DNA from 3 places in the Agrobacterium larrymoorei genome. Region 3 is predicted to be linked to each of the others. Evidence: predicted binding sites of a transcription regulator. Region 3 holds the regulator's gene; each other region holds the start of a gene.
The links. The regulator LexA, encoded in region 3, represses DNA repair genes until DNA is damaged. The targets are predictions, from matches to a motif close to TGTTCNNNNTGTGTTCNG.
Positions count from the first base shown of each region.

Region 1 (10,792 bases), 560 kb from region 3:
CCCACACCCTGCACGCCGTTGGAGCGAAGCGACGTGCTTTCGTCATCCGCGCCAAGCTGCACGCTTGCAATATCGCGCAGGCGCACCTTGTTTTTGATGATGAGGTTTTCGAACTCGGCAGGCGTCGTCAGATTGGCGGTTGCGCGAACCACGATATCCTGCGTCGTGCTTTTCAGCGAACCGGCAGGAACATCGAGCGCCGCCGTTGCCAGCGCATTGGAAACATCCGTCACCGTCAGGCCCCGGCTGGCAAGTGCCGCCTGGTCCAGATCGATGCGGAAAACCTTTTCCTGATCGCCATAGAGCTCCACATCGGCCACGCCATCCACCGCCGCCAGACGGTCGATGATCTCGTCATCTACCAGCTTCGTCAGGTCTTCCATGCTGAGCGTGGACGAGGTGACGGCAAGGCGCATGATCGGCTGGCTGTCAGAATCGGCCTTGATGATCTGCGGTTCGTCCGCATCATCCGGCATCTGGTTCGCTACACGGCCAATCGCATCGCGCACATCGTTTGCCGCAACGGCAAGGTCGATATTGTCACCAAATTCCAGCGTCACGCGGCTGGTGCCGAACTGCGACGCGGACGAAATGGACTTCACGCCGCTAACACGCGCGACAGCCCCTTCGATTGTCTGCGTCACTTCCTGATCGATGGTCTGCGGAGACGCGCCGTCATAGGTCGTGCGCACCGAAATAACCGGGCGGTCGACATCCGGCAACTCGCGCACCTCCACGCCGACGAGCGCGGCAAGGCCAGCGACCACCAGCAGCGTATTGATAACGGCGGCGAGAATGGGCCTGCGCACGAAAAGCGCTGTGAAGGCCAGCTTCGAATCCTGACCGGTTGGCGGCGTCTGTCCGTTCTGAGGTCCACTCACTGGCTTGCGACCTCCGGTGCTTTCGGTTCATTGCCAATGCGCACCGCGCCACCTTCACGAACGCGCTGAAGACCTTCGGTTACCAGCAGATCGCCCTGCGCCAGCTCGGCCTTCACCAGAACCGAATCCGGGTTGCGCTGAACCACCTGAACACGGACCTTGCCGGACTTGTTGTCCGTCACGCGCCAGACGTAAGAGCCCTCGGCATCCCACTGCACGGCCAGCGGATCGACAGACGGAAACGTTTCGCCCTGAAACCGCATGGTCACGCCGAAGGACATGCCCGCGCGAAGCTCATCCCTGGCATTATCGAACACGGCGCGGACGCGCACGGTGCGGCTTGCCTCATCCACGCGGTTATCGACCGCCTCCACTTCACCCTTGAACGTCTCGCCCGGGCGCGAAATCGACGTCGCTTCAACCGGCATGCCCACCTTGATGGCGGTGGTAAAGCGCTCCGGCGCCCAGAAGTTGACGAGGATTTTCGAGCGATCATCGAGGCTGACGATGCTTGTCTGCGTCGTTGCATTGTCCCCGACATTGATAGCCACGATCCCGGCAATGCCTTCGATTGGCGCCACGATGTTGCGGCGCTTGAGATTGAGTTCCGCCGTACTGACCGCAAGCTTTGCCGCTTCTTCGGCAATCTGCGCATCCAGCACGTCGAGACGCGCGACGGATTGCAGGTTCTTATAGGAGGTGGATTTCTCGATAGCGCTTTTTAGCGAAACCTGTGCCTTGTCGCGCTCGATCAGCTGCTCGTCATCATCGAGCCGCGCCAGAACATCACCCTCTTTGACCTTCTGGCCGGAAGAAACGAGGATTTCCGAGATCAGGCCCGAGGCTTGCGGCGTAACCGTCACGGTCTGGATCGCTTCGCCATTGCCGATGGCATTCAGGCGGTCGTTCACCGTGCCTGTCTTCACCGGCGAGGTAACGACCAGCGTCGCATTATTGCGTCCGCCGCCACCACCCTGACCACCGGAACCACCGCGCGCAGGAGAGCCCGAAGCAGTCTGGGCGGCAGGTTTGTCCGCGCCCACAATGCCAGTCTTCGCAAGCAGGCCCTGCCCCGTGGACGAATTAAACGCCCATAGACCGAAACCAGCCCCAACGACTGCAAGACTGACAACGACTTGGCTCCAAACCCGCATGCAATTCTCCGTATGATCTTTCCGTTCTAAGCCGCGCTCTAAAGCCCAGGGGCTGCCGGATGATTTGCCGCAGTATCTTTGCTCGTGCATAACAACGCAACGCAAGATTCCGTTTCTTACGGAATTGTAATTCAACAGACTTTTTACTGCATCAAATCAAAACAGGGTCGTTTAATTTATTTTAGGTTGCAATATCGTGACAAAAACCCGGTCGCATTTAAAAAATATGCGATCAGCCGATCATCAGTCTTCCGGTAGCATGTTATCATCTTCCTGCAAGCCGATATGGGAGGAGAAATCGATGAGCACCGTTTCGAAGGCACAGAACCCGGAAGCCGATCCGCGCGTAAAAGCGGTGTTCGATGATATCCGCACCACCCGTAAATCCGATTTCATCAACAACATGTGGCTCTACCTCGCCTTCGACCCCGATCTTCTGGAAAAGACCTGGGCCGAGGTAAAAGCCGTCATGGCAACGCCCTCCGCGCTCGATCCCGTGGTCAAGGAAATGCTCTATATCGCAGTCTCCGTCACCAATGGCTGCTCCTATTGCGCCCATTCCCACACGGCAGCGGCGAAGGCCAAGGGGATGACGAACGACCAGCATGCCGACCTCCTGCAAGTCATTGCGCTCGCCGCCAAAACCAACCAGCTTGCGACAGCACTTCAATTGCCGGTGGATGCGGCATTTGATGCGGATGTGGATCGATCAGTGTAGTGCCTGTTGGACTGGTTCTACCGATCAACGCCTTATGACTGAGAAAATTGGCAGGACGAATCCATCCCCACTGCCGTCATCCTCGGGCTTGACCCGAGGATCCAGCCACGTCTCCAGCAGCGGTGCCCATGGATCCTCGGGTCAAGCCCGAGGATGACGCAAATGGGTAGCTTCGAAGACACTCTGACCCTGCACGCTCGTCCATGATGCAATACGTAATCTTGCCAAACGCCCCTAACCGCCCCGAAATCATCACGAAGACAGTCGATATGGGAATAAAAGAAGAACGAACTTCTGGCGTTTATATCCCGAATCACTACATTGAGCCGCATGAGCAACAGTTTCGACGATATGCCGTTCTTCGATGAAGAACCAAATGAGCCGCGCCGTCCGGCTCCGAGCGCACCGGCTGCCGGTGGTCAAGGTACACCGGGCCTGGGCATCGCCGCGCGTGCCATGGCCGCCCGCGACCAGGGGCGTGCAGCGCCCGATTATCTTTCCGGCCTCAACGCCGAACAGCGCGAAGCTGTCGAAACGCTGGATGGACCGGTTCTGGTTCTGGCGGGCGCGGGCACGGGCAAGACGCGCGTGTTGACCACGCGTATCGCCCATATTCTCGCGACCAACCGCGCCTATCCCAGCCAGATTCTGGCAGTGACCTTCACCAATAAAGCGGCGCGAGAGATGAAGGAGCGTATCGGCGTTCTCGTTGGCGGCGCGGTCGAAGGCATGCCCTGGCTCGGCACGTTCCACTCCATCGGCGTCAAGCTGCTGCGCAAACATGCGGAGCTCGTCGGGCTGAAATCGGACTTCACCATTCTCGATACCGACGATGTTGTCCGCCTCATCAAGCAGCTTATTCAGGCTGAAGGTCTGGATGACAAGCGCTGGCCTGCCAAGCAGTTCGCGGGCATGATCGACAACTGGAAGAATAAGGGTCTGACACCGCCGGATATTCCCGAAGGCGACAGCCGCGCCTTTGCAAACGGCAAGGGACGCGAACTTTACGCCGCCTATCAGGCCCGTTTGAGAACGCTGAATGCCTGCGATTTCGGCGATCTGCTTATGCACCCGATAACCATTTTCCGCAAGCACACGGATATTCTGAAGGAGTATCACCAGAAGTTCCGTTACATTCTGGTGGACGAGTATCAGGACACCAACACCTCCCAATATATGTGGCTGCGGCTTCTGGCCCAGCGCTCCAAAAGCGAGCCGCAGAACGTGTGTTGCGTGGGCGATGACGATCAGTCCATCTATGGCTGGCGCGGCGCGGAAGTGGATAATATCCTGCGTTTCGACAAGGATTTTCCCGGCGCCAAGGTCATCAAGCTGGAGCGCAATTATCGCTCCACCGAACATATTCTTGGCGCTGCCGGGCACCTGATCGCCCATAATGAAGGCCGCCTCGGCAAGACGCTCTTCACCGATCGTGTCGATCCGAACGATGAAAAAGTCGTGGTCCACGCTGCCTGGGATTCGGAAGAGGAAGCCCGCGCGGTCGGCGAAGAGATCGAGCAGCTGCAGCGCAAGGATCATCCGCTCAACAACATGGCGATCCTGGTTCGTGCATCTTTCCAGATGCGCGAGTTCGAAGATCGCTTCGTTACGCTCGGTCTGAACTACCGCGTTATCGGCGGCCCGCGCTTCTATGAGCGTCTGGAAATTCGCGACGCCATGGCCTATTTCCGCCTCGTCTGCCAACCGGCAGACGATCTGGCCTTCGAGCGTATCGTCAACACGCCGAAGCGCGGCCTGGGCGATACGACGATCCGCAACCTGCATGATTATGCGCGCGCTCGCGATATCCCCATGCTGGCTGCCGCCGCCGATATTATTGAGACGGACGAGTTGAAGCCGAAAGCCCGCAAGGCGCTGTTCGACGTGGTGCAGGATTTCCGCCGCTGGCAGAGCCTGCTGGAAAACACCGAACATACGGTTCTGGCCGAACAGATACTGGACGAGAGCGGCTACACCGCCATGTGGCAGGCGGATAAGACCGCCGAAGCGCCCGGACGACTGGAAAACCTGAAGGAACTCATCCGCTCGATGGAGAGCTTCGAGAGCATGCGCGGCTTTCTCGAGCACGTCGCGCTCGTGATGGATGCCGAGCAGAACGAGGATCTCGACGCCGTTTCCATCATGACGCTGCACTCCGCCAAGGGTCTGGAATTCGAAACCGTGTTTCTGCCGGGCTGGGAAGAAGGCCTGTTCCCGCATCAGCGCTCATTGGATGAAGGCGGTCGTTCCGGCCTCGAGGAAGAGCGCCGCCTCGCCTATGTCGGCATCACGCGTGCGAAGCGCCGCTGCCACATCTGGTTCGTCTCGAACCGGCGCATCCACGGCCTGTGGCAATCCACCCTGCCCTCCCGCTTCCTCGATGAACTGCCGCCTTCCCATGTTGAAGTCTCCGCATCGGAGAGCAATTTCGGCGGTTATGGTGGGCGCGGCGGCTACGGCCAGTCACGCTTCGACAAGGCAGACCCGTTCACCAACAACTATTCGACACCTGGCTGGAAACGAGCCCAGGCCAACCGCTCGGATGCCACGCGCGACAATTGGGGCACCCGCTCAGGCCACTCCGTAGAACGCATCGGCTACGGCGAAAGCGGCCCGCGCACCCGCACGATAGATGGCGAACTGGTGGCAAAGTCCGTCGCCGACACCCCGTCGAAATTCGCCATCGGCGACCGCGTCTTCCACCTGAAATTCGGCAACGGCAACGTGGCCTCGGTAGAAGGCAACAAGCTGACCATCGATTTCGACCGTGCCGGGCAGAAGCGGGTGCTGGATGGGTTTGTGGAAAAGGCGTGAGCGCTGCGGTGCAACGAAAAAGATTTCACTGAACGTCGTAACAACCCTATTCCTTTCGGCATGATAATCGGCAATAAATCCTTCATGAAAGCGGGTTTTGCCGAGAGAACGCATTGGATTTACTGCCATTCCCCAGGAGCAAGCTGGCCATATATCTAATTAATATGGCTGACGCGCATGAACGCCGTGAAACGATGTTGTCGCGGCTTTCAGCTTTGGGGCTTGTACCTGACCGTATCCATGCGGTCGATGGTAGGGCGCTGAGCTTCCCGATGCCGCAGTTCAGCGAGCGCTCTTATAAGTTACTCCATGGTCGGCGTACCTGTCCGCCCGAGATCGGGTGCTATCTCAGCCATGTGGAATGCGCTCGAAGCCTGCTGGACAGCGAAGCAGAGTTCGCACTCGTCCTCGAAGACGACATCGTCTTCGAAAAGGACTTCCTCGATTCCTTAAGCGCTGCGCTTCACCAGTCTGGCAGTTGGGATATCCTACGTCTCTCAACGGTCAATGACGGGCGAAAATTCCCTTTCAAGCGCCTGACGCACAGCAGATCGCTGGCCATTTCTCTCACACGGGAGAAAGGCGCTGGCGCCTATGTGATAAACCGCAAGGCGGCGCAGTGGATCGTTACTGACCTCATGCCAATGCGTCTGGCCTATGACATCGCTTTCGATACGGAATATCTCGCAGGCTTGAAAGCGGCTTTCATTTTTCCGCTTTGCGCGACCCAGAATGCGGATGGGGGAAGCCAGATCCAGCGGAATATGCGTAAGTTCCGTCTGCCAGGCTGGCGCTATTTCACGGTGCTGCCTTATCGGGCCTACCTTGAAACCGCGCGTTTCCTATTACGCTCCGCTCACCTGCTGGTACTGAAAATCCGCTATCGAAATGAAACATTGGTGGACAGGCATGTGTCCGAAGCGTCACTGGTCACGCCCACGCCGGAGCTAGTCCACACCATGTTCTCCGATCACGCAGTCGTCTCGCCCGGCGTGAAGCCGATCAGGTAAACCGCCGCGACGACGATGGCGAGAATGAAAATCGAGATGACAAAAACTGTCATGCGGTTCAGGGGCTTGCGTGTCGTTTTCTTCATGCGGCAAGAACTTTTCACCGCCGATTTTGTTCCCTGTCAGCTCCCCCACATCACCCAAAACGAATGGGTATATCAACGTATTTCGTTTCCAATTCACGTCCTTAGCGCCTAAAGCTGAATCAACCTTTCAGTCAGCTCCTGCAAAAGACCAGTCATGACGCCGATACGCTCCAACCCGCTCCATCTGGCAGCCGCTTTTGCCAGCGGTTGTCTCTTGACCCTTATGGTCCATTTCAACGGCATGCTTGCGCATTTCGGCAATGCCCTGTTCTCCTCATGGACGGCACATGGCACGGGCACGGTTGCGGCGCTGGTTTATTTGTCGATCCTTTATCGCAAACCCGCAGTTGGAGAACCGGCAAAGCCGAAGGCGCCGCTTTGGGCCTATCTGGGTGGGGTTGTCGGCGCTGCCATCGTCATGCTCACCTCCACCGCCGTCAATTCGCCGCTTGCGCTTTCCGGCACCATTGCGCTCGGTCTCGCGGGTCAAGTCATCTTTAGTCTCGCGGCGGATTTCTGGGGCTTGTTCGGTCTGCCGAAGCGCCGGCCAAAGGCGCGCGATCTCGTTGCCATCGCACTCATTCTTAGCGGCAGCGCCCTCATCATTCTGGTTGGGAGAGCGGCATGATCATCTGGATTGCCATGGCCTTTGCGGGCGGCGTCTTCGTCTCGCTCAGCCGCCAGATCAACGGGCGTCTCAGCCTGTCGAATTCCCCGCTCATCGCGTCTTTCTGGAACCATATCGTCGGCTTCGGCGTGCTGACCGCGCTTGGCCTCATCCTCGGGAATCTGCTGCCCGCAGGCGCGGCAAATGCGCCGTGGTATGCCTTCATCGGCGGGCCGATCGGCGTCATCTTCATCGCATCGGGAAGCTGGCTCATTCCGCGCATCGGAGCCGTCAATACGGCATTGCTCGTCATCAGCGGGCAGATGGTATCGGGCGTGGCGCTCGATTTCTTCAGCGATCAGCCGCCCCGCATCTGGGCGACTGCACTCGGCGTATTGCTGATCCTCGGCGGCATGGCGATAACGCAGCGCCGCCGCTGATTACGAGTCGGAACCCTTGCTGAACATGCTGAACAGCGTTTTACCGCCGCTCTTCGAGCCACCATTGCTTGCAGCCATGGAGGATGGACGGCCCGACAGCTTCGGCACCACGACGATGCGTTTCACTTCGCCGCGTTTGAAGGCGGCCAGGAATTTCGAGTAATCCTTGAACACGACGCAACCGTTGGATTCGCCGCGCTTCGCCAGCATGTATGTATGCGCCAGAAGACCGTTGCGGCCATGTGGGTTGACGCCGTTCTCAGGCGTCAGACGAATGGCCTCGACGCCGTGGAAGAGCGACTCGCGCATGGTCAGGCGGTAGCTGGAAGGTGGCGTTGCGCCCCGCATCTTCACGTGAACGAAATCGGGATTATCCCGCATCTTGCCGATGCCGGAATGCGCCTCGAGCTTTTCGCCGCTCGGCAGATGCACGACGCCAGCAGAGATGTCGTAAACCGCAGTGCCATTGCCACGGTCTGGCCATGGAACGGCGTCCATCTTCGTCTCGCGCATCGGATTATCCGGGCGCGCGAAAGCCACCATGCTGCTGGTCGCAGGCTGTTGAACCGGCGGACGCGCAGGCGTTGGAACGGCAGCAGGTGCGGCCAGCTCCTTTTCGGCAGGCGAAGGGTTCGTCGGCCGCGGCGTTGGCTCTACTTCCACGGCCTTGGCAATTTCCGGGCGGAAGCTTGGCAGCGGAACGGTTTCCGGCAGAAGATCGATAGAGTCATCCGCCGTCGTCTGCGGGCGTCCAAGCGCCACTTCGAAGGCCGGATGCTCCTTTGCCTGCGTTTCCAGCATGGCAAGTTCAGGATTGTTACGCCCCAGCGCGGAATTCACGATTGCCGAAGGCCGCAGCGCTGCGAGCGCCTTCACCGTCGCCTGCCCCTCGGCATCGATGGCGGCCTGCGTTCCAAAGCGGTCGGCAAACAGCTTGGCGCTGAGTTGGTGTTCTGCGGCCACGCGCGTCATTTTCTGATGCGCGTCCGAATGGCTGGCAAGGCGGGAGAATTTGCGAATGTGAACGCTCCGCTCCACAGCATCGCTGCTTGCGGAAGGAACGGCCTGATCCAGACGCGCCACCAGCATCTTGTCGAAGCGTTCGGTGCCGTGCGAAGCCTGCGCCATGCCGTGAAGCGAGGCAAAAGCTGCAACGGCGCAAACGCCTGCAAAAACACCTCCGCCCAGAAGGGCGGACAGGCCACGCAGAGAGAAGCCACTGCGCTTGGTGGCAAAAGACGCGCCGCGAATGCGCGCGCCATTATAGGTCACGACTGATGACGCCATGATACTCGTTACTCGAACCGTTTACGCAAAACCGGCCATAGGCCGATGACTTGGTGTTGGCTTCGAATGCCAGGTGCGAATCGCACCATCCTCGAAGCGAACAGGTTCGAAGCATGCCGAATTATGGTAACCAAAGTCTTTACGAGTCCCCTGAAAACGCTGTCCCTAAAGCGTAGGCCAATTTCGATGCAGGTAAGAATCGGTGTTCTGGTAACTATATGACAAAAATCAGAACACGGGGGAAGGCTCCGTCAACGGCTCAATTTTTCATTTTGAGTCTCGGCTGTCCCTCTCCTCGAAGGACGCCATTATATGCCGAGTTTGCCAAAAATGGGGCGACAAGGGGCGTGAGCCGCATTAAGCTTTTGGGATGAACCTATGCCTGCGGGAAGATAAACATGAAAGCGCTGCTGCTGATCGATATCCAGAACGGCTTTTGCCCCGGCGGAAATTTGGCTGTGGCCGATGGTGACAAGATCGTGCCGATTGCCAATGCGCTGATTGAAAGTGGCGGCTACGACCTCATCGTCGCTTCGCAGGACTGGCACCCGGCCAACCACGGCAGCTTCGCATCGCAACATCCCGGCAAGTCTCCATTCGAGATGGGAGAGATTTCCGGCAAGCCGCAGGTCATGTGGCCGGATCATTGCGTTCAAGGCACGCCGGATGCGGAATTCCACCCGGACCTGAACATAGAGGCTTTCGACTACATCCAGCAAAAAGGCGAAAACCCCGCCGTCGATAGCTACTCCGCTTTCCGCGATAACGACCAGTCCGCCACCACCGGTCTTGCGGATTACCTGAACCGCCAAGGCGTGACATCGCTGGATATTTGCGGTCTGGCCACCGATTACTGCGTCAGCTTCTCGGTTCTGGATGCTCTGGAAATGCTGCCGGACGTAAAGGTCCGCTTCATCGAAGACGCCAGCCGGGGTATCGACCCGGAAGGCATCAGAACCGCAATTGCCGCCATGCGGGCCAAGGGTGTGGCGGTGGTCAATAGCAGTGATATTCTTGAGGGATAGGTTGGGCAGGCCCGCGCCCCACCCACCGTCATCCCGCACTTGATGCGGGATCCAGTCAGACCAAGTCCTTGGTCTGAAAGACTCTTTCGACGCGCAGAGGCGCGTCTGCTGGACCCCGGCTCAAGGCCGGGGCGACGGGTGGGGAAGCTGTTTTACCGCCCCTTAAAAGACTGCTCCAGCACATCGATATCCGAACCAGCATCGTCCATCCGCCGCAAGACTGCGGCATGAGCATCCTTGAGCCCCTGATTATAAAAGGCTGGCCCGACAATCTCACCCAAATGCTCCAGCAGCATCTCGCATTGCAGCCCGCTGATCTCCACATCGAGCTCGTCCACCAGATAGGTTTTGATTGCCGCGGCAAGATCGGCTTTCTGCTGTTTGTCGAGTTTCAGTTCCAAAATCACGGTCCTCTTGATTGACAGAAAGATTAGGCCAAGCTTCAAGGAAATCAATCAAGCCATTCCTTAAATTCGTTTGTGCTGGCAACGTTAAAGCTGTACGAGCGGCAAAAATCTTATGTTTTCCGGCACAGGACCGGTCCACCCCATGACCCATTCTCCCTTCAGGTCCGGCATCCGGCTGGGCCTGCCCGTTGCTCTTGCCGTTCTGCCCTTCGGCGCGCTGTTTGGCGCGGTGGCAATCGATAACGGCATGAATATTTTCGAAGCGACGCTGATGAGCGGCATCATCTATGCCGGTGCAAGCCAGCTGGTCGGCATCGAACTCTTCAACCAGAACCTCCCGGCGTGGCTGGTCGTTCTGTCCAT
Region 1 covers NZ_CP039691.1:1,212,406-1,223,197, reverse strand. The annotation lists gene CFBP5473_RS05740 (efflux RND transporter permease subunit) at 1-881, opposite strand, end outside; gene CFBP5473_RS05735 (efflux RND transporter periplasmic adaptor subunit) at 878-2,035, opposite strand; gene CFBP5473_RS05730 (carboxymuconolactone decarboxylase family protein) at 2,337-2,753, shown strand; gene CFBP5473_RS05725 (ATP-dependent helicase) at 3,084-5,567, shown strand; gene CFBP5473_RS05720 (glycosyltransferase family 25 protein) at 5,681-6,577, shown strand; gene CFBP5473_RS25560 (hypothetical protein) at 6,538-6,663, opposite strand; gene CFBP5473_RS05715 (DMT family transporter) at 6,818-7,291, shown strand; gene CFBP5473_RS05710 (DMT family transporter) at 7,288-7,710, shown strand; gene CFBP5473_RS05705 (DUF2778 domain-containing protein) at 7,711-8,997, opposite strand; gene pncA (bifunctional nicotinamidase/pyrazinamidase) at 9,396-10,022, shown strand; gene CFBP5473_RS05695 (DUF2164 domain-containing protein) at 10,175-10,423, opposite strand; gene CFBP5473_RS05690 (AzlC family ABC transporter permease) at 10,572-10,792, shown strand, end outside.
Region 1: CFBP5473_RS05725 (ATP-dependent helicase) is a predicted target of LexA. The motif match lies at 3,025-3,042, and genes of this name have one in related genera.

Region 2 (10,792 bases), on a different replicon from region 3:
GAGCCGAACTTAACGCAATCAGCCGCTGCTGCAGCGTCTGGGTCCGAAGATGCTCGCTCGAACCGCGCAGTGTCTGCGAGACGACTGCGCTGACCATCGCAAACAGATTTTTCACTCGGTGGCCGAGTTCATTCGTAAGGAGCTTCTGAAGGTCTTGCGCGGCGTTGAGTTCGGCGACCTTGTTCTGCAACTCCTTCTCACGTTCAAGGATAGCCTTCTCCGCTATGGTTCTCTCAAGAAGGTCGGCTGCCTGTCGCGCCAAAATGTCAAGCATGCGGAGGTCGCGCTCAGACGGTTCGTGTGGCTCCGACCAGTGTGTGGAGATCATGCCAAGTAGCGAACCGCTTCGGGAGAAAAGAGGAGTTGTCTGTGCAGAGCGTATTCCGGCTCTGCGAAACGCGAGGAGGTCCTCTGTCCCAGCGATGTCGCTCCAGCTCTCATAGTCCGGAATTATGGACCGTCGATTTGTTTTCAGGGCGAGAGTGCAACTGCTATAGGCTTTCGGGCTTACCCACGCCCAGACCGCCTGATCCTGGGGTGCGAGGCCACGCGAGATCAGAAGCTGCAATCCAGATTCCGATCCATCATCGGAAGGGCGCAACAATTGCATCGTCCCGAACTGCGATTTTGTGATCGCAATCGCAGCATCGACGATCTTCCCATAAAGAGTTTCGATGTCATGTTCGACAATCAGGTCCAGGCTGATTGCGTGCAGGAAATCGAGGTCTGATCGCTCTCTTGAAGCTTCATCAGCCAGCGACTTTTCATTGGTCGACACGATCTTGAGAACGGTCATGCTTTTGCCTTTGGGATGAAGGAACGCTGAGGCGTGAGTAAATACTAATTTTATCGGAGCTTCAACTAAACGACGCTGGCATCCGTAACTGGAGTTACGAATATTTTATCTAAACTGCACCTGATTTTAATCTCGGTGCCCGCGGATCCATCGGTCTCGTTGAACTGGTATTCAGTTCACTGTCGTGAAGTTGATTTAGCAGATGATCGAAGGTTTTGTCGCTATCGACAGCTGGGATAGATGCTTGCCGTGCAGCTTGTCTAATCGCATCATGCGCCAGAAATCTAGAGAGGTTGGGTGCGCGCTGTATCATAAAAAATTTTCCCCGATCTTCCCTTTGCGCAGAACTAATCGGATGGAAGCAAGTTCCATCGAACGTTCTATGAAACAGAAAAGCGGCGGAGAGAGATATCTTTATCACAGCCGCCCTGTGTGGAAATTGGCTGGGGCAGGCAAGCACAAACCTTCCAATCAATTCGTCAGGCGTTCAATCACTTGTAGAATGCGAGGTGGATCGAAAGGCTTCGCAATAAAGTGGCTATTAGACGGAAGCGACTTCGCATCGACGGGATTGGAGCTAGACGTCAAAAGTAGAAGCGTTGGCGGATATCTTTCGCGGACATAATGGGCGAGTTTCAGACCATCCATTGCACCAGGCAGCTGGACGTCGGTGAACACAATTCGTATAGAACTCTCTCGCTCTAAAATCCGAATGGCCTCATCGGCATCGCTTGCTTCGAAAACTCTGTAACCATAATCCTCGAAGAAGCTTGCTAGCCCGAAACGGACGATAGCCTCGTCTTCGACAAGAAGGATTGCGTGAGTGTTGATCGGTCTACTCTGTCCCATAGTTATCCTTCGATGATTCCCGCTGCTGAGAGGTCGCAGTCGATTTCAAACACCAAGCCAGATGGGCGATAATCGAGTTTCGCATCACCCTTGAAGTATGCACCCAATGATCGTTCGATCATAGTTGAGCCAAATCCACGACTAGCAGGTTTTACCACCGGAGGACCATCGATCTCCTGCCATTTGAACCTTAGATGAGGTTGCAACTGCGACCTATCGATGAACCACGACAGATCGATACGGCCCTTCTCATTGGATAATGCACCGTATTTCACGGCGTTTGTTGCAAGCTCATGAAGTGCCAGGGCAAACGCGAGTGCGACCTGAGAGTTCAACACGAGGGGCGGTCCATTTACGATTATTCGCTGTCCGATCTCCCCATGGTGAGAGAGCAGCTTATCGATAAGAACCTTTATATCGGCATGGGACCAGGAATTGGCCGTCAAGATAGCGGTGGCGTCTCCAAGTGCGACAAGCCGGGCAGACAAGGACTTGTTGGCGGAAGGGAGGTCTTGGGCTTGCCGAAGGGTTTGGAAGACAACCGACTGCACGACACTGAGAATGTTTTTGAGACGGTGTGCCAGTTCGTGATTCAGCAGAATATGTTGTTCTTCGGATTGCTTCAGCTCGGCGTTGGTCGCGGCGTGCTGTTCCACCAGCTTCCGATAACGCCGAAACGCCGCCAGCAATTCCGCAGCGAGCCACGCCAGTCCCATCGTCACAACCAGAAACAGGATGCTGCCGGCCCACTGCGGACCGGTGAGCCAAAGGGGATTCGAAAAGCTTCCAATAGTCACAGCAGCGACGATCGTTGAAGACAAGCTTGCGTACAAGCCGGCGGCCCGTCCGAAAATGAGGCCACTCATCACAATGACAGGGATGAAAAAGAGCCAAGGCAATAACGCTGTGATCAATAAGGCTCGAAAGACACCGACGAGCACAACACTGGCACTGACGATCAGGAGCTGCGACAACAAACTGAAGCGGTGATCGGTCGACCACTCCAGCAGTCGATCCATCGACAGCGTCGGTCTGCTTTTATTCATAGGCTAATCCAACAAACTCAGTTGCGAAGGCCGGTGGTAAATTCGGCCATCGCATCCTCCCAAAAGGAGGCCATCTAAAAAGGTAATTCTGCAAAATCGCCCCTCGTCGACGAACTGTTACAAGCACAGCGGTCGGTGTTCTACAATTTTTTCGTAGCAGACCGGGTAACTGGCGCGGGCCAATATAGTTCCTTCCTGGCTGGTTATGCCAGTCAGCTTGACCGCTTTGGGGGCCGAGGCAGCATTCGTCCAACAACAGCGTATGATTTCAATTTGGAAGAAAGTTGATGCCGCTACTGCTGTCACACGACCGGAACAGAGGTTCGATTCCATTCAAAGCGGTGGCTACGGCAGCTTTGCGCCAGATGCAGGCGTAGCGGCACACTTCGATCAGTTTCGCCTCTGGCCCCAATTTTAGTCGTTGACGCCATGCCTGAAATCCCGGAAGCTTGCTGTCTGCTTTCACTTTCATGCAACAGTTAAGTTGAGTGGTAGGTGGCGCTTGCGTCTTTGTATGCGGCCGGATACTGAAGCGTTTATATGGAAGGGGGCTTTCATGAAAACCATCATTGCAACTGCAGTTGCTTGCCTAATTTTCCTAGGCGGCGGCCTGACTCTCATCAGCTACGCTGGTAGTGATCCTAGCACTGAAGATTTGGACCGAGACCTCGTTAATATTGCAAACGAGATATCTACGGCAGAAGCGCAAAAGGCCCGCTACGACGGCGGTGCGATCAGCAGCCTCATCGATGTTCGCATTGAAACGCTGAAGGTGACCGCTGCCATGCTGTAACAGAAGCGCCTCAGCTTCCTGCGGCGGATCGACCTGAACTATACTTTGAATGGTGAGCTCCATCAGCCGGACGAAAGAAGGATTGCTGCCATCGGGGCAGACCTAGCCGCAGCAACAAGCGAGCGCGACCGCTTGAGCGCTGAGGCGAGTCGGTACACCGGTGGGTTAGTCCCAGCAATCGCCTTAGCAAATGCTGCAACAGCAGAATTGAGTATTTCCCAGCTTCGATTTGCGCTGCTGTCTGAACGGTATGGTTTTACTTGGAACCGGCTATCTGAGGGGCGGTCCGCGACTCCCATGGGTCAGGAAACAGTGGAGGACGGTGACGCGCTATGAAAAAAACATTGGCCTTTCTCGCTTTCCTTCTAATGACACTGATTCAGCCGGTTCTCGCTCAGGAAGCTTCCGCCCCTTTCGGCCTTAAATGGGTGGTCAGTGCTTCTGAAATCGAAAAACTCGGTGTTGTACTGCGTCCTGCGGATAACACGACGTTCGGCAAAACTTACGTCGCGACTTCTTTGCCCAAGGCGCTAGCTGACATGAAGCTTGTGATGCTGTCGTTCGGGCATGACGATCGCCTCTGGCGTATCGTGGTTCTGGGGGAAGAGTTCGTCAATGACCAGTATGGGTCCCGCATCATTGACCGTTACAATCAACTCGCTGCTTCTCTGGCAAAGAATTATACCGAAACTGGGGTGTACGAACGTCGGCCCAGCGATACCTTCTATGGTAGAGCGGAAAATTTTGCGTACTCCCTTAGCCAGAACGAGGCTAATTGGTTTCGGACTTACAAATCAGATGCCAGCACAGTCGAGCTTTCGGCTAATTCAAATCACAAGAACACATTCTGGCGTCTCATTTACGTCCAGCGAGAGGGGAAGAAGGTGTTCGAGGCCAGCAAGGCTGGCGCCGAGCTTGATGCCCTTTAAAAAAATGTGAGATAGCCTCTGAAAGCAAGTCGATGTCACCCGACTGCATGAGGAAACTGCGCGCATTCTACCCTCATTTTAGACTTCCGAGGAATGCCTTAAAGAACGTCCGCTTAAGGGCCAATTGCGGTCTTTCGCCTTCAGCCGATGGGCAGGATGGCGTGACGAGTCTGAAATCACTCAAGCCTTTTCGACCGCAACGACGATGATCCGGGATCTGCACATCGTTCTTTATAGTGCTACGACCGTGATCCTGGTCTAGGCTGAGACTGACATCAAAATAGAATGAGCTCGTCTTCCTTCTTCACCGCGATGGGTGGCGGAACGATCACCAGCATGTTGCCCGGAAGCGGTCGCTGAAGCATTCTGGCCTCCTCCCAAGGCACTGTCAGCCACAGATCGACCTCCTCTGGTGTCGTCAGGATCGCTGGCATGGCCTTTTCATGGATCGGACTGACGACTTCGTTTGGCGTCGCCGTTAGAAACCCAAAGAGCTCGTATTCCTGCTCGCTATAGCGAACTTTCCGGACACCTTTCCATGGGGTCCAAAAGCCCGCAAAGAACATCAGTGGACGACTGTCATCTCTTGCAAACCACGCGTTCGGAACGCGGCCCCCTGGCACTTTGCTTGCAGGGTCCGGTTCTGCAAATGATGTAAATGGCACGACGCAGCGGCTGATTGCCCCTAGCCACCGCCGCCAATGGGGTGATGTTACATTACGGATATTAGTGACACCTGGGTCGTAGCTTTTTACGAAGGCGGGAGGTGAGGGCATGCCCCAGGTGAGACTTGCGATTTCGCGTTTGCCATCCTCGCCCACGCGGACGACAGGTGCCTTGTATCCTGGATAGACATCGAGCGAAGGTTCATTCCAGCGTGCGGCATCGCGGAACGCCTTGGTGAACTGAAGCACGGCGTCGCTTGTCGTTGTGATGTTGTAGAGATTGCACATGGGATGTCGTCCATCTCTTCTTACGGTCAGCATGACTGTACCGCACCAGAAGATTTTCGCTAGTCGAGCCGGAAAACCTCAGCGTTGTCCTGCCGTTCCCGCAGACCCTTATAAGAAGCATGTCGCAATTTGCCGTCTCCAGTCCAGGCTCTGAACTCGATCTCGGCGATCAGGGTTGGCTCGACCCAGACGATATCCGATTTTTCGGGGTAGGGCACAGGCGGCTGCTTTTGCTTCCAGCGCAGCCTGTCCAGCATCTTACGCAGCTTTGTCATCTCAGCTTCCTTGAAGCCTGTGCCGACATTTCCGATGTGGACGAACTCGTCACCGCGGTAGGCAGCCAATACCACTGAGGCGAAGCCGCTAGGTGATACCGTCGATGGCTCAAAGCCCACGATCATGAACGCTTCGCTCGCAACGCATTTGATCTTCACCCAGTCGCCGGTGCGGCCGGAGCGATAGGGCTGATCGATGTTCTTGCCGACGATGCCCTCAAGGCCAAGGCTGCGAACGTGTTCTAGCAAAACGTCGGGTTTGGCGTCGAGGGTTTCCGACACACGGATAGCACCCTCACATCCCTTCAATGTGTCTTCAAGAAGATGGCGGCGCGAGCGATACTCCATCTCTCTGAGATCATGGCCATCCAGATAAAGCAGGTCGAAGGCGTAAAGGACAGCATCAGAGGCTCGATTACCGGCAGCCCTGCCCGAAGCACCCAATGACTTCTGCAGTAGGCCAAAATCCGGCCGCCCCTCATCATCAAGCATGACCGCCTCGCCATCGATAATCATCGTCGCTGGTCCAAGCGCTTTGGCTGCCTGTTCAATCGCAGGAAACCTGTGCGTCCAGTCATGGCCGCCACGGGTGAGGATGCGGACTCCTGTTGGCGCGATATGAACGGCCAGACGATAGCCGTCCCATTTGATCTCCCAGCTCCACTGGTCACCTTTGGGTGGATGCGCCTGTAGCTGCGCAAGCGCTGGCTCGACGCGATCAGGCATCGGATCGATCAAAAGCTGCGGCTGTGCGGGATTGCGCTTCCGCCGCGGCTTTGAGCGGATCGGGGCTTCGGTATCACGAAGGAGCGGTTTTGATCTCGGTGGCTTCGTCATTGAGAGAGTTCAGCACGAAAAGCTTAAGAAGATTGTGACGACGACGCTCTGTCCCCGATATCCACTTGTTTGGGCTGAACGGACGCGTCGCCTTCAAAATAAATTCCGCAATGCTTAGTCTTTGAATCCGTTTCGAATCTTCAGCTTTGCTAATCCTGGGACAATATTCCTCAACTTTGCCCCGCTTGACTCTTTCGATCCATGAGAACAAACAATGAACAAATAATCTGTACGACATGACGTCGATCCTCTTAGCACGACCTTGAAAGGAGCCGTGAACGATGACCGCTGCCCGCCCCAAGGGCGCCTCCGATGTAATCTGCGATTTGCGCGATCGCATCGCCGCCTTGGAAGGTGTGACTGCAAAACGCGCGGGAACGCTCTCCTTCGGCGTTCGCGAAATCGATGCATCTCTTCCTGGTGGTGGACTTGCCTATGGCGCGTTGCATGAGTTTGCAGGAGGGGGCTCAGGGACTGTGGATGGCGCGGCCGCAGCCCTCTGTGTTGCCGGTATCGCTGCGCGGACAAAAGGTCCCGTCGTCTGGTGTCTGACGCGACCGGATCTGTTCTTTCCGGCACTGGCCGAGGTGGGGCTTCATCCCGACCGGGTGATTTTCGTGGAGTCCGATAGGGAAGAGGATGTGCTGGCCAATATGGAGGAGGGCCTGTCCTTCGGTGGGCTGGGCGCCGTCGTCGGCGAACTCGTCCGCTTGCCCATGGTGAGCTCCCGAAGGCTGCAGCTTGCAGCAGAGCGGACAGGGACGATGGCGCTTGCGGTCAGACGATGGCGACGGCAGACGGAAGCGAATGATTTCGGCCAGCCGACGGCCTCGACCACCCGATGGCGCGTCAGCGTTATGCCGTCGGAAGAGCTGCCGGTACCGGGTATGGGCAGACCTCAGTGGTTTCTGGAATTGATGCGCGTGAAAGCGGGTGAGTGTGCTGAGTTTCTCGTGAGGGCGTGCGATGACAAGGGTCGTCTCGATCTATCTACCGGATCTGCCGACGGATCGCATTCGCCGCGGCGATCCGTCCATTCCGCCTGAGCAGGCAATCGCCGTGATCGCGAAGAGCGGTTCGAAGCGGTGGGTTTCGTCTGCGGACGCCAACGCCCGAAAGGCAGGCGTGCATGTCGGCATGGCAGCAGCGAAGGCACAGTCGCTGTTTCGCGGTCTGATGCTGGTCGACGCAGATGATGAAGCCGACCGAGCCGCACTCGAACGCATCACACTCTGGGCGCTGACGATCTATTCGCCAATCGTCGCCGTTGACGGGATCGATGGTATCGTCATGGACACCGAGCGCGCCGACCATCTTCAGGGCGGTGAGTTGCCGATGGTCACGAAAATCGTCAACCAGTTTCTTGCCAAGAAGCTTACCGCACGAGTGGCTGTTGCTGATAGCTGGGGTGCCGCCCACGCCTGTGCCCGCGCGATCAACCGCGAGAGGATCGTCATTCCGCCCGGTGAGACGGTCCGCGCCATTGAAAAGCTGTCGATTGCGCTTCTGCGTCTTCCGGCAAAAATTGTGAGCGATCTGCGCCTCCTCGGTTTCCAGACGGTCGGTGAGCTCGCCAACACTCCACGCGCGCCACTGACCCTTCGCTTCGGTCCAGAGGTCGGGCGTCGTCTCGACCAGATCTTTGGACGCCTCGCCGACCCGATCGAACCCATCCGTACTCCGGAACTGGTCGAAGTCTCGAAAGCTTTTGCCGAACCCATCGGAGCGGCAGAGACAATCGACAAATATGTCGGGCGGCTTGTTGTTGAACTGGTCGCTAAACTTCAGAAGCGCGGTCTCGGCGTACGCCGCGCCGATCTCATCGTTGAGAAGGTTGATGGCACGAGACAGGCAATCCGTGCGGGGACAGCCAAGCCTGCCCGCGATGTGGCGTGGCTGACAAAACTATTTCGAGATCGGACGGAAAAGATCGAGCCGGGTTTCGGGATCGAGAAGCTCACTCTGGTCGCTGTTATGGCCGAGCCACTGGAGGACGTGCAAAAGGCATCCTACCTGGTTGAGGAAGAGGTGAGGGACGTCACGCCTCTCATCGACATCTACGGAAACCGCGGCCAGCGGGTTTACCGTGTTGCACCTGTTGCCTCCGATGTGCCGGAACGCTCCGTGCAGCGGATCAGCCCGGTTGCTGAACCGATCACCATAGCATGGGTCAGCCACTGGCGTAGGCCAGTGCGGTTACTGCCACATCCAGAGCTGATCGAGGCAATTGCGCTGATGCCAGACCGCCCACCGGTTTCGATCCTGTGGCGTGGCAAGCGCCGTAAAGTCAAACGTGCCGACGGGCCTGAGCGCATTTTTGGGGAGTGGTGGCAGCGGGACGCCGAGATGGAGGCGGTGCGCGATTATTTCGTGATCGAGGACGAGTCAGGGGAGCGGCTCTGGGTGTTCCGCTCCGGCGATGGTGTTGATCCCGAAACCGGATCGCATCGCTGGTTCTGCCATGGGATTTTCGCATGAGTTACGCCGAGCTTCAGGTCACGACCCATTTTTCTTTTCTGCGTGGAGCTTCGTCTGCGCAGGAGCTCTTCGAGACCGCAAAGCTACTAGGGATACGAACACTCGGTGTCGTTGATCGCAATTCGCTCGCCGGGATTGTCCGAGCGCTCGAAGCGTCGCGTGCAACGGGCATCCGCCTTGTCGTTGGATGTCGTCTAGATCTTGCTGATGACATGTCTCTGCTGGTCTATCCCATGGATCGAGCCGCCTATTCGCGATTGACGCGCCTCATCACGCTCGGCAAGTCGCGCGGCGGTAAGAACAACTGCATCCTGTACTGGGATGATATCATGGCCTACGCGGAAGGCATGATCGTCGTTCTGGTGCCGGATCTACCCGATGCTACCTGTGCCGCGCAGCTTCGAAAAGTGGCGCAGCTGTTTGGCGATCGTGCTTACGTATCGCTCTGTCTGCGCAGGCGCCAGAACGACCAGATGCGGTTGCATGAGTTATCCAACCTGGCCGCCCGGTTCAAGGTCAAAACAGTCGTTACCAATGACGTGCTGTTTCATGAGCCAGGTCGGCGGCAATTGCAGGACATCGTCACCTGCATCCGGCACAACACAACGATTGATGATGTTGGGTTCGAGCGCGAAAGACACGCCGATCGATACCTGAAGCCACCGGAAGAGATGGAGCGGCTCTTTCCGCGATATCCGGAAGCCTTGGCGCGAACGATGGAGATCGTTCGTCGTTGCACATTTTCGCTGGAGGAGCTTACCTACCAATATCCGGAAGAAGCGATCGTGCCCGGCAAGGATGCACAGGCGTCGCTGGAGCACTATGTCTGGCAATGCGCACCCGACCGGTATCCGGAAGGTTTACCGACTGACGTCCTCAAAACCGTTCGGCATGAGCTAGATCTCATCCGCACCATGAAATACGCCCCCTACTTTTTGACGGTATTTTCGATTGTGCGCTTTGCCAGAAGCCAGGGCATTCTCTGTCAGGGCCGGGGATCGGCAGCCAACAGCGCTGTCTGCTACATCCTCGGCATCACCTCAATCGATCCCTCGACCAATGATCTTCTCTTTGAACGTTTCGTTAGCCAGGAACGGGACGAGCCGCCGGATATCGATGTCGACTTCGAGCACGAGCGGCGCGAAGAGGTCATCCAGTGGATCTACAAGACCTATACCAAGGATAAGGCGGCACTCTGCGCGACCGTCACACGCTACCGGGCCAAGGGCGCGATCCGCGATGTCGGCAAGGCGCTTGGCCTGCCAGAGGACGTGATAAAGGCCCTGTCATCAGGCATGTGGTCCTGGTCAGAAGAAGTGCCCGACAGAAACATCAAGGAGCTAAATCTTAACCCAGGCGACCGGCGCTTGGCGCTGACCCTGAAGCTGGCACAGCAACTGATGGGGGCACCACGCCATCTCGGTCAGCACCCCGGCGGCTTTGTCCTCACCCATGACCGCCTGGACGATCTCGTTCCCATCGAGCCAGCGACGATGAAGGACCGCCAGATCATCGAATGGGACAAGGATGATGTCGAAGCCCTAAGGTTCATGAAGGTCGATGTTCTCGCACTCGGCATGTTAACCTGTATGGCAAAAGCCTTTGACCTCATTCGCGAGCACAAGGGCGAGGATATCGATCTGTCCAATCTCCGTCAGGAGGATGCTGCGACCTATGCGATGATCCGCAAGGCCGACACGCTCGGCACGTTTCAGATCGAAAGTCGCGCGCAAATGGCGATGCTGCCGCGGTTAAAACCGCGCACCTTCTACGATCTCGTCGTGCAGGTGGCGATCGTGCGGCCCGGCCCGATTCAGGGAGACATGGTCCATCCCT
Region 2 covers NZ_CP039693.1:93,824-104,615, forward strand. The annotation lists gene CFBP5473_RS21535 (sensor histidine kinase) at 1-796, opposite strand, end outside; gene CFBP5473_RS21540 (response regulator) at 1,268-1,645, opposite strand; gene CFBP5473_RS21545 (sensor histidine kinase) at 1,648-2,691, opposite strand; gene CFBP5473_RS21550 (hypothetical protein) at 3,248-3,484, shown strand; gene CFBP5473_RS21555 (hypothetical protein) at 3,817-4,413, shown strand; gene CFBP5473_RS21560 (SOS response-associated peptidase) at 4,689-5,366, opposite strand; gene ligD (non-homologous end-joining DNA ligase) at 5,426-6,478, opposite strand; gene CFBP5473_RS21570 (ImuA family protein) at 6,760-7,524, shown strand; gene CFBP5473_RS21575 (Y-family DNA polymerase) at 7,445-8,956, shown strand; gene CFBP5473_RS21580 (error-prone DNA polymerase) at 8,953-10,792, shown strand, end outside.
Region 2: CFBP5473_RS21570 (ImuA family protein) is a predicted target of LexA. The motif match lies at 6,682-6,699, and genes of this name have one in related genera.

Region 3 (10,792 bases):
CGGCATAGGGCACGCGCTTGTAATTGAAAATCTTCATGATCAGCGCACGCGCCCCGTTTCTATCCGTTACGTCCCTTCCGATATGCGACCATTCACCGCTCTTTGCAACCATCCGCGAAAGCTTATCCTAGGACTAATATGGATTTTGCTTCAAACGGATGGCGCTTGCGACACAGATGACTTCTGGATTTGGCGCGGTAAAGCCACTATGTTTCAAAGCCTGAAAGCATGATTGGAACAGGACGATGAGAAACTTCGAGATTGCCGTTGTAGGCGCTGGACTTGCTGGACAGATCGCGGCCATTGCGCTTGCACGTTCGGGTCGCAATGTCGCGCTCATCGCTCCCCAATCCGACAGGATCGACCACCGCACGACGGCGCTGATGGACCAGTCGATCCGCTTCATGGACCGGCTTGGGCTTTGGTCCAAAATCGAACCATCCGCCGCGCGCCTGTCCACAATGCAGATCATCGATGGCACTGACCGGCTGCTCCGCGCGCCGACCGTCGCGTTCCGCTCATCGGAAATCGGCCTTGCCGCGTTTGGCTGGAACATGCCCAACGCAGCGCTTCTGGATGTTCTTTCGCAGGCAGTCTCGCAGGAAAACAACATAACCCTCATCGACGCCGTGGCCGAGACAATCGAAATCGGCAAACACGATGTCTCCCTGACGTTGTCCAATGGCGAGCAGGTGTCGACAAGCTTCATCATCGGCGCGGACGGACGGGGCTCGAAGGTTCGGCAAACCGCCGGGATCGATGTCAAAAGCTGGTCCTATCCGCAAACGGCGCTGGTTCTCAACTTTTCGCACAGCCGTTCACACAGCAATGTCTCGACGGAATTCCACACGCCGACCGGACCTTTCACGCAGGTTCCGCTCCCGGGTGATCGCTCCAGCCTTGTCTGGGTGGTGAAGCCGGAGCAGGCCGCAGAGCTTTCATCGCTGCCGCTTCAAGAACTGAGCAAGCGCGTTGAAGAGCGCATGCAATCCATGCTGGGCACCGTCAGTGTGGAAGAAAACGTGCAGACATGGCCACTTTCCAGCATGACGGCGCATCGTTTCAGCAAGGGCCGCGTGGCGCTGGTGGGCGAAGCGGCTCACGGCTTTCCGCCCATCGGTGCGCAGGGCCTAAACCTCAGCCTTCGCGATATCATCGTGCTTACAGAATTGCTGGGAACGCTGACGGGCGGGCCGATCCCTGCCGATGCCGGCTCGAAATTCGACCGCCGCCGCCGCGCGGATGTCGTCAGCCGCACGGTGAGCGTCGATCTTCTCAACCGCTCGCTCCTCTCCGGTTTCCTGCCGATGCAGATGGCGCGCGCCGCAGGTCTGCATGTTCTGGGAAGCGTCGGCCCGCTGCGCGGTCTTGTCATGCGCGAAGGCATCGAGCCCGGGCGCGGCATCAAGGCCCTGCCCTCGCTTTTGGCAGGCAGCCTCAGACGCTCATGGAGCGAATGAAATAGAGCACCAGCGTTACGGTGAAGACGGAAAGCACCGTCGAAACGAGGATCGTCGCAGACGCCCTCTCCTGCCAGATCCGATATTGCTGACCGATGACGAAGACATTCGTGGCGGTTGGTAGTGCTGCAAGCAGAACCGCGGTCAACACCCAGATCGGATCGAAAGAGCCGAAGGTGGAGAGAACCAGATAGGCCAGAAGCGGATGCAATATAAGCTTGGCTGGCACGATATAGCTGATCTCCACCGGCACCCGCTTAAGCGGCCTCAGCGCAAGCGTAACGCCCATAGCGAAAAGCGCACAGGGCGCTGCGGATTGCGCCAGATAATCCACCAGTTGCTGTACAGGCTGCGGCGGATGCCACGCGGCAACCGCAGCGAAGAAACCGAAGATCACCGATAAAATGAACGGGTGGGTGATGACCTTGCGCGCAACATCGCCCGCGAGCTTCAAGGGAGAGCGCTTGTCGCCCCCAGCAACGGCCATCAAGGCCGGTGCGGTAATGAAATGCGCAGCATTCTCAAGGCAGACAATCAGCGCCACGGGAACCGCCGCGCGCTCACCCAGCGCCAGCAACGCCAGTCCCGGCCCCATATAGCCAATATTTCCATAGCTTCCGGCAAAGCTCTGGATCGTGCAATCGGCAAAGCTGTTGCGCCTCACGAAATAGCCAATTAGGAACAGGGCAACGAAAATGCTATAGGTCGCCATCAGACTGAGTGCGACGAAATCCATCCGCGCCAGCTGATCCACGGGCGTTTTGGCAACCAGCTTGAAGAAAAGCGCGGGCAGCGCGGCATAAATGATGAAGGTATTCAGCCAGCCAAGCGCTTCCGCAGGCTGCTTGGTGATGCGCGCGGCAAGATAGCCGATGAAAATCAGTCCGAAGAACGGAAACAGCAATCCGGCGATTTCGGCCATGGCTCCCTCGCCGTGATGGTGGATGAGATTCGCTTAGCCGATTTGCATCAGGATTGGAAAGCTCTCCTGGAACCAGATCGCGACGTTGGTGATGAAACCCGACATAAAAGCTATGCCAGTAAGCACCAGAAGCGCACCCATGAGTTTTTCCACAACACCGAGATGCCGCCGAAACCGGGCAAGAAAGCGCATGAAGCTGCCGGAAAAGGCCGCGGCAATCCAGAACGGGATAGCAAGACCGGCAGAATAGACGGCCAGCAGCATGGCACCGTCACCCACCGTTTCTCGTGACGCCGCAACACCAAGAATAGCACCCAGCACCGGCCCGATGCATGGTGTCCAGCCGAAAGCAAAAGCGAGCCCCATGACATAGGCACCGGACAGCGTCGCTGGTTTTCCACCGCTTTGGAAACGCGCCTCGCGCGAAAACAGGCCGACGCGAAATACCCCAAGGAAGTTGAGGCCCATCAGGATAATGATGAAGCCACCGATCTTGGCGAGGATATCGAGATTTTGCCGCAGCACCATACCAATCGTGGATGCCCCCGCACCCAGCGCAACGAAAACGGTGGCAAAACCCAGCGTGAAAAACAGCGCAGCCAGCATGACCGCCTTGCGAACCTGCGGCTTTGCCTCAAACCGCTCATCCTTGAACTGCTCAACCGAAATCCCGGCCATATAGCAAAGATAAGGCGGCACGAGCGGCAGCACGCAAGGCGAAAGAAAAGACAGGGCTCCGGCAAAAAGTGCAGTGAGAAGAGAGATATCTGCGATGGACAATGAGGCACTCCGCGCGGGTCACACGCAGCCTTGTAACGCCACCAACCCCTTACGACCAATCACCTTTTTGCAGTCGCGACAAAAAAACGCGGAAAGATGAAATTATCCTCTTTTTATGGGTTGACCGCAAAGCCCCCTCTACATATGTTCCGCCCACTTCCGCAGGGCGCTTCGCCCGACACACGGGAGAGCGTAGCTCAGCCGGTAGAGCAACTGACTTTTAATCAGTAGGTCCAGGGTTCGAATCCCTGCGCTCTCACCACCTTTTCAATTAGTTGTGAGATTTTCCTAAGGTAGAGCATTAGCGATCTGCCGCAGTTATTTTTTGCAGTTCATATCGCCAAAATTTTCCTATTCCAGCGATACTCCCAACCCCGTTCCTCAACCAGATATCTGGCAAGCGATTTCTCCCTGCAGTTGAGGTCCGATAGTGGTTTTTAGAGGCGAACAATCTTCCAGTTGAAACAAATCACGCCAATACCACATTCTTATGTGGTCATCGACATTGCCGATGTTCGGCATGGGGTGATTTGGGAGGAAGCACCATGAACAATCGTACAGTGACTATCGTGATTGCGGCGATCGTCGTCATTCTGGCGCTCGCTTATTTTATGACCGGTTCGAATACGTCCAGCACGACAGGCTCGACATCCACGACGCCGCCAGCGACGTCTACGGCGCCAAGCGCGCCGCCGCCTGCCCCGTCCACGCCACCTCCGGCGCCAGCAACGCCTGCGCCTGATACAACGGCGCCTGCATCTCCGAATGCCCCGGCGCAGAACCAGACGAATCCGTAATCGAATCGTCTCTTCGGCAGAAAAATTGGACTTACAAAAGCATAAGGCCCGCTTTCGCGGGCCTTACTTCATATCTGCATACTGACGAAAATCAGCCGCGCAGGATCGAACGACCGGCGTATGCAGCCTGTGGGCCGAGCATTTCTTCGATACGGATCAGCTGGTTGTACTTCGCCAGACGGTCCGAACGCGACAGCGAACCGGTCTTGATCTGACCGCAGTTCGTCGCAACGGCGAGATCCGCAATAGTGGAGTCTTCCGTTTCACCGGAGCGGTGAGACATGACGGCGGTGTAGCGTGCCTTGTGAGCGGTTTCGACAGCGTCGAGTGTCTCGGTCAGCGAGCCGATCTGGTTGACCTTGACGAGGATGGAGTTTGCAACGCCCATCTTGATGCCATCGCGCAGGCGCGCGGAGTTCGTCACGAACAGATCGTCGCCGACGAGTTGGACCTTGGAGCCGATCTTGTCCGTCAGGTACTTCCAACCTTCCCAATCGTCTTCGGCCATGCCGTCTTCGATGGAGATGATCGGGTACTTGCCCGCGAGTTCAGCAAGGTAATCGGCCATTGCTTCCGGCTCCAGCGTGCGGCCTTCGCCTTCCATCTCGTACTTGCCGTTCTTGAAGAACTCGGTGGATGCGCAGTCGAGAGCGAGTGCAATATCTTCACCCGGCTTGTAGCCAGCCTTTTCGATTGACCGCATCACGAAATCGAGTGCGTCCGGCGCGCTCTTCAGGCCAGGCGCGAAGCCGCCTTCGTCACCAACATTGGTGTTGTGGCCCTGTGCTGCCAGTTCCTTTTTCAGAACGTGGAAAATTTCCGCACCGATACGCACGGCGTCACGGATGCTTTCCGCGCCAACCGGCATGATCATGAATTCCTGGAAGTCGATCGGGTTATCGGCATGCGCGCCGCCATTGATGATGTTCATCATCGGAACGGGCAGCAGATGCGCGTTCGGGCCGCCGACGTAGCGGTAAAGCGGCAGGCCTGTCGTTTCGGCAGCAGCCTTGGCAACAGCGAGCGAAACGCCGAGAATGGCGTTCGCGCCGAGGCGAGACTTGTTCGGCGTACCATCGAGCGCGATCAGCGTCTGGTCGATATGGATTTGGCTTTCGGCATCGAAACCGCCGAGCGCATCGAAGATTTCCGTGTTGACGGCTTCAACGGCCTTTTCAACGCCCTTACCGAGATAGCGCTTGCCGCCATCGCGCAGCTCGACTGCCTCGTGGGCACCGGTGGAAGCGCCCGATGGAACGGCGGCGCGGCCGAAGGAACCGTCTTCGAGGTACACGTCCACTTCAACGGTGGGGTTGCCGCGGCTGTCGAGGATTTCGCGTGCGATGATATCGGTAATGGCTGTCATGGTCTCTCCCTTGGGACTGGAACAGATGGTTTCAGTCGCTTGTCTTAGAGCGCATCGGCAAGGCTGTGAAGCCGTTTTCAGCGAAGATGCGCAGTAGAACGATACTTAACGACGACTCGGATGTAATTGCCTTTTCGCTGTAGACGAAGCGTAAGAAATTACAATGACGACGCCCCATGCGAGGCGTCCGCCACCTTATAAAAATCGATTAGGACGAAATCAGGCCGCCTTGGAAATCGCATCGAAGGCCAAAAGTTTTTCCAGAAGCTTCGGCATGTCCTTAAGGTGAACCATGTTCGGGCCATCGGAAGGCGCATTGTCGGGATCTTCATGCGTCTCGACGAACAGCCCCGCGATGCCAACTGCAACAGCGGCGCGCGAAAGCGTTTCAACGAACTCACGCTGCCCGCCTGTGGAACCACCCTGCCCACCCGGCTGCTGAACGGAATGCGTTGCATCGAACACCACAGGTGCGCCGAGCGATGCCATGATCGGAAGCGAACGCATGTCGGAAACCAGTGTGTTATAGCCGAAGGAAGCGCCGCGTTCGCATAACAGCACATTCGGGTTGCCGCTTTCATTCAGCTTGGCCAGCACATTCTTCATGTCCCAGGGCGCAAGAAACTGGCCCTTCTTGACGTTGATTACGCGACCAGTCTTGGCGGCAGCAACAAGAAGGTCCGTCTGGCGGCTGAGGAACGCGGGAATCTGGAGAATATCGACCGTCTGCGCAACGACGGCGCACTGTTCTTCGGTGTGGATATCCGTCAAAACAGGAAAGCCGAATTCCTTTTTCAGATCGGCAAAAATCTCCATGGCGTTATCGAGACCGATGCCGCGCTTGCCGGACAGGGATGTCCTGTTGGCCTTATCGAACGAGGACTTGTACACAAGGCCGACGCCGAGCTTCGCGCAAAGCTCTTTCAACGTTCCCGCAATCATGAAGGCATGATCCCGGCTCTCCATCTGGCAAGGCCCGGCAATCAGCGAAAAGCGCTCGGTATTGCAAAACGATACGGCGCCCGCACCTTCACCGGCCACCACTTTAAGATTGTTCTTCGCAGTCATCGTCTTCCTCACAATTCCAGAGTAGCGCCCGTTTTTAAGAGCATCCGGCGAGGCCGGTTCGTTGTGCGCACGCCATATCAGCAAGGGCCTTCGGTGTCATCAGCCAATGCGCCTGGTTGCTTTTCACGAAGAAAATTTCACAACCTGAGACTTAGCGAAATTTTAAGGGATTGCAGAACACATATGGAACATATAGTGTTCGTTCTGTATTTGTTTCGCGAATCTTCGCCACACAGTCCAAGGGTGTTTCTTCATGCTCACGCGCAAACAGCAGGAACTGCTTCTCTTCATTCATGAGCGAATGAAGGAATCCGGCGTGCCTCCATCTTTCGATGAGATGAAGGATGCACTCGACCTGGCTTCAAAATCCGGCATCCACCGGCTGATCACTGCTTTGGAAGAACGCGGTTTCATCCGCCGGCTTCCCAATCGCGCCAGAGCGCTGGAAGTCATCAAGCTGCCGGAGGCTTATACGCCTCCTTCGCAGAAACCCCAGCGCGGCTTTTCGCCAAGCGTTATCGAAGGCAGTCTCGGCAAGCCGAAAGCGCCAGAGCCAGCGCCTGCGCCCAAACCCGCAAATGATGCGCTTTCCGGTGCCGTAACAGTTCCCGTCATGGGCCGGATTGCCGCAGGTGTGCCGATTTCCGCAATTCAGAACAATACGCATGACGTTGCCGTACCGATGGACATGCTAGGCAGCGGCGAGCATTACGCCCTCGAGGTCAAGGGTGACTCGATGATCGAGGCAGGGATTTTCGACGGCGACACCGTCATTATCCGCAATGGCAGCACCGCAAGCCCCGGTGATATTATCGTTGCGCTCGTGGATGACGAAGAAGCAACCCTCAAGCGCTTCCGCCGCAAAGGCGCGTCGATCGCTCTCGAGGCGGCCAACCCGGCTTACGAAACCAGAATTTTCGGACCTGACCGGGTGAAGATTCAGGGCAAGCTGGTTGGTCTCATCCGGCGCTATCATTGAGTTGAGGCGCGACAGGCTTGTGCTTGGAACATCTAACTGAAGGTGCGTAGTTGCTTCTTCAGTAAGCCCTATATTCCGGCGACGCTGTGAGATATTTCCGGGCGTGGTGGTTGTGCGTTCTTCACGGCGCTGGAAAGACCGGACACATTGGTTACAGATGTTCGGAGATTCCTGAGAGTGCGTTTTAGCTTTCGAGGGCGATCTGCGACATACTTGGCACCAAAGAATTCGCCGTTGAGATTGGCGCAGTGTTGATGGAACGAATGGTAAGAGGGTCGCTTCCAGAGCGCTTGGTACCAGCCAAATATTGTCCTCGAAGCTCATCTGCTTGTTAGCGAGTCGAGAAGGGGTGCAGAAAGTTTTGGTGAAGCGCCGAGCATGATTGATAAAATCAGCCCGAGCGACGTATCGTTAGTTAAGTGCATCGCGCCCCGCTGGGACGCGCCTTCTTTCAGCGCCCCTGCTCTTCCCGGCTTTCTGCTTCACGATTCCGGTCATATTGCTTCATCATCGGAAAATCCGGCAACCACGCCTCGCGACGGATTGTCCATAACTCATATGTCGGTTCGAACTGATTGGTGGAATCGAAAGAGCCAATATTGAGTTCGATTTCATCATCGCTTTTGCCGAAAACGGGAGAGCCGCAATTCTGGCAAAAGAAGCGTCCGTTATAGCTGCCAGTTTCGCCTTCGATCCGTACCGCGTCTTCCGGAAAAATCGCCGATGCGTGAAAGAGTGCGCCGTGATGTTTGCGGCAATCCATGCAATGGCAGATTCCAACACGATATGGTTCGCCCGATACGGAGAATTTTACTTTGCCGCAGAAGCAGCCTCCGGTTCTGGTTTCCATGCGTGGTCCTCCTTGTTCGGTTACACAGCCAAACCAAACAATTTTCAGGCAAAGAGGTTCGATAATTAATTTAGCCTGACCAGGCCTATGGGTCTTGCTGACAAGAAAACTCAATCATCAAATAGTTTGAAGACACTCATCGCTAAAGACGCCTGTATTGCCTGTCGCTGGTGCGTTACGAAGCTCAAGACATGCTATCTGTAATCGATACTAGAGGGGTCCCGCGATGTACGATCTTTATATAGCCAACAAGAACTATTCGTCATGGTCGCTTCGGCCCTGGGCGCTGATGCAGACCTTGAATATTCCATTCAACGAAAAGCTGGCTCCCTTCAACGATCCCGACCCTAAGAACGACTTCACTTGGTTCTCGCCCACCGGCAAAGTTCCGTGCCTGATCGATGGCGACGTTACGGTTTGGGACACGCTGGCCATTGCTGAATATCTTGCCGAAAGCCACGAAGGCGTTTGGGCGCAGGATAAGACGGCGCGCGCGTGGTCGCGGTCCGTTACCGCGGAGATGCATTCCGGCTTTCAATCTCTGCGCAACCTGCATCCCATGAGCGTCGGCTTGCGCATTCGCCCGCACGCACCCTCGCCGTCCCTTAGCAGTGATATCGCCCGTATCGACGCCTTGTGGCAGCAGGGCCTGCAAACCTTCGGCGGCCCGTTTCTGGCGGGAGAGCGTTTTACCGCTGTAGACGCATTCTTTTGCCCGGTTGCCTTCCGCTTCAGGACTTACGGAACCAGCCTGTCGCCCGCTTCCGAAGCATACAAAAACCGGCTTCTGAACCTGTCCGCAATGCGGGAGTGGGAAAAAGCAGCGCTGCTGGAACCATGGCGAGACCCCGAACATGAGCAGGAAGCCGCATCGACCGGCGAAATCATCGAGGACTTCCGCATCGGATCTTGATCAGCCGCCTGCCGCCAGCATATTTTCGATGTGCGGCGGCAGAGAATTATCGAAACTCTTGGCGCGCCAATCATAGCTGCGATGCAGAGACCAAGGTCTGCCAGCACCATCCATCGCCGCCCTCGCACGTCCAACTGGAGAAACGTTCGCGTTGAGCCAAAGCTCGAGCGAACCTGTGCGGCGCAGCGTGTTGTTGGTAATCAAGATCGCGCCTGATTTACACTGCGAAAAAGGCACGAAGCGCGAGCTGACGACAATGTCCGCCACATCACAGGCCGTGCCAGCGAGAGCGCTATTGGACAGAACGGCAATTTTCACGCCGCTTCCATGCCTGGCTGCGCACCAGGCATTCTTCTGGCAGGTAAAGATATTGTCCTTTTCAAAAGCTGAAAGCATCTGGCGACGAGCCTCCTGGCGCTGCCTGTCCGTCAATGCATAGGACCGCTGCGTTGACATGGTCTGCTCCCCGTTATCATCAGGCTTATCCCGCGTGATTGGTGGAACATGCCGCTCCGGCAGAGGCAGCGCCCTCTCCCACTGCTCGTAGACAAAGCCCGTCGCGCGCGACTTGGTGGTTGCAACGGCATCCGCCGTCACCAGCGCCACAAGTGCGCCGTCCTCGAAAATCAGCAAATCCGGCTTGGGGCGTAGCTGTTCGGTAAACACCATCGCAAGGCCCACAAGAATAAGCGGCACTCCCAAGAGCGCGAGCCTGCTTCGCAGCAAAGTCAACAACAGAAATCCCGCTGTGGAGATGGCCAAAAACCACTGGCTCTGCCGCCCAATCGTGGCATCGCCGCCCCAGGCGGCAACGGTTTTGGCAATATCGATCACCAGCGCCATGCCATATCCCATCACCTTCAGAAATGGTGCATCGAGACCGAACGGCATCAGCAGCATGGCAATAAGTGCGAACGGCATGACAATGATCGACATGACCGGTGTTGCCGCCAGATTTGCCGCCAGCCCATAGCTGGTGACGCGGTGGAAATGTTCGACAGAATAGATCGTTGTCGAGATACCGCCGATCAGCGAAGTGATGACGATACCACCAATAATCGTCCCGGTTTTGGACGCCGCCACCAGCCACAAAGGCGGGCGCGAGATGAACAGTCGCTCCCGGTTACCGCGCCATCTCGTCCAGAAAGCAAAGCCGGATACGAGCGCAAGTGTCGCCGCAAACGACATCTGGAAGCTCGGCCCCATCACCTCATGCGGCGAAAGCGCAATGATAATGATGGCGGCGAGCGCGACGTTGCGAAGGCTGATGGAAGGACGATCCACCAGCACCGCAATCAGCATGATCGACATCATAAGCCAGGCGCGCTCCGCCGATACCGCAAAACCGGAAATGAGGTAATAGGCCAGCGTCATCAAAAGTGCCGCAAAAGCGGAGATTTTCTTGACCGGCCAGCGCTGGGAAAAACCCGGAAACAGACCGAAGGCCAGACGCATGCCGACGAAGAAAATGCCAGAGGCAAGCGCCATGTTGAGCCCGGAAATGGCAACGATATGCGCCAGACCGGAAACGCGCAGCGCCTCCATCGTCTCGCCAGAAATCGCACGTCTCTCATCGGTGACGATGGAAGCCGCAAAAGCCCCCGCATCGCCGCCGATGATGCTTCTTATTCTGTCCGCGATGGCTGTCCGCAGCCTG
Region 3 covers NZ_CP039691.1:1,775,325-1,786,116, forward strand. The annotation lists gene pcsA (phosphatidylcholine synthase) at 1-37, opposite strand, end outside; gene CFBP5473_RS08460 (UbiH/UbiF family hydroxylase) at 246-1,460, shown strand; gene CFBP5473_RS08465 (AEC family transporter) at 1,438-2,382, opposite strand; gene CFBP5473_RS08470 (cytochrome c biogenesis CcdA family protein) at 2,416-3,162, opposite strand; tRNA gene CFBP5473_RS08475 (tRNA-Lys) at 3,349-3,424, shown strand; gene CFBP5473_RS08480 (dynamin) at 3,708-3,959, shown strand; gene eno (phosphopyruvate hydratase) at 4,051-5,325, opposite strand; gene kdsA (3-deoxy-8-phosphooctulonate synthase) at 5,545-6,393, opposite strand; gene lexA (transcriptional repressor LexA) at 6,647-7,372, shown strand; gene CFBP5473_RS08500 (GFA family protein) at 7,824-8,222, opposite strand; gene CFBP5473_RS08505 (glutathione S-transferase family protein) at 8,449-9,135, shown strand; gene CFBP5473_RS08510 (ComEC/Rec2 family competence protein) at 9,136-10,792, opposite strand, start outside.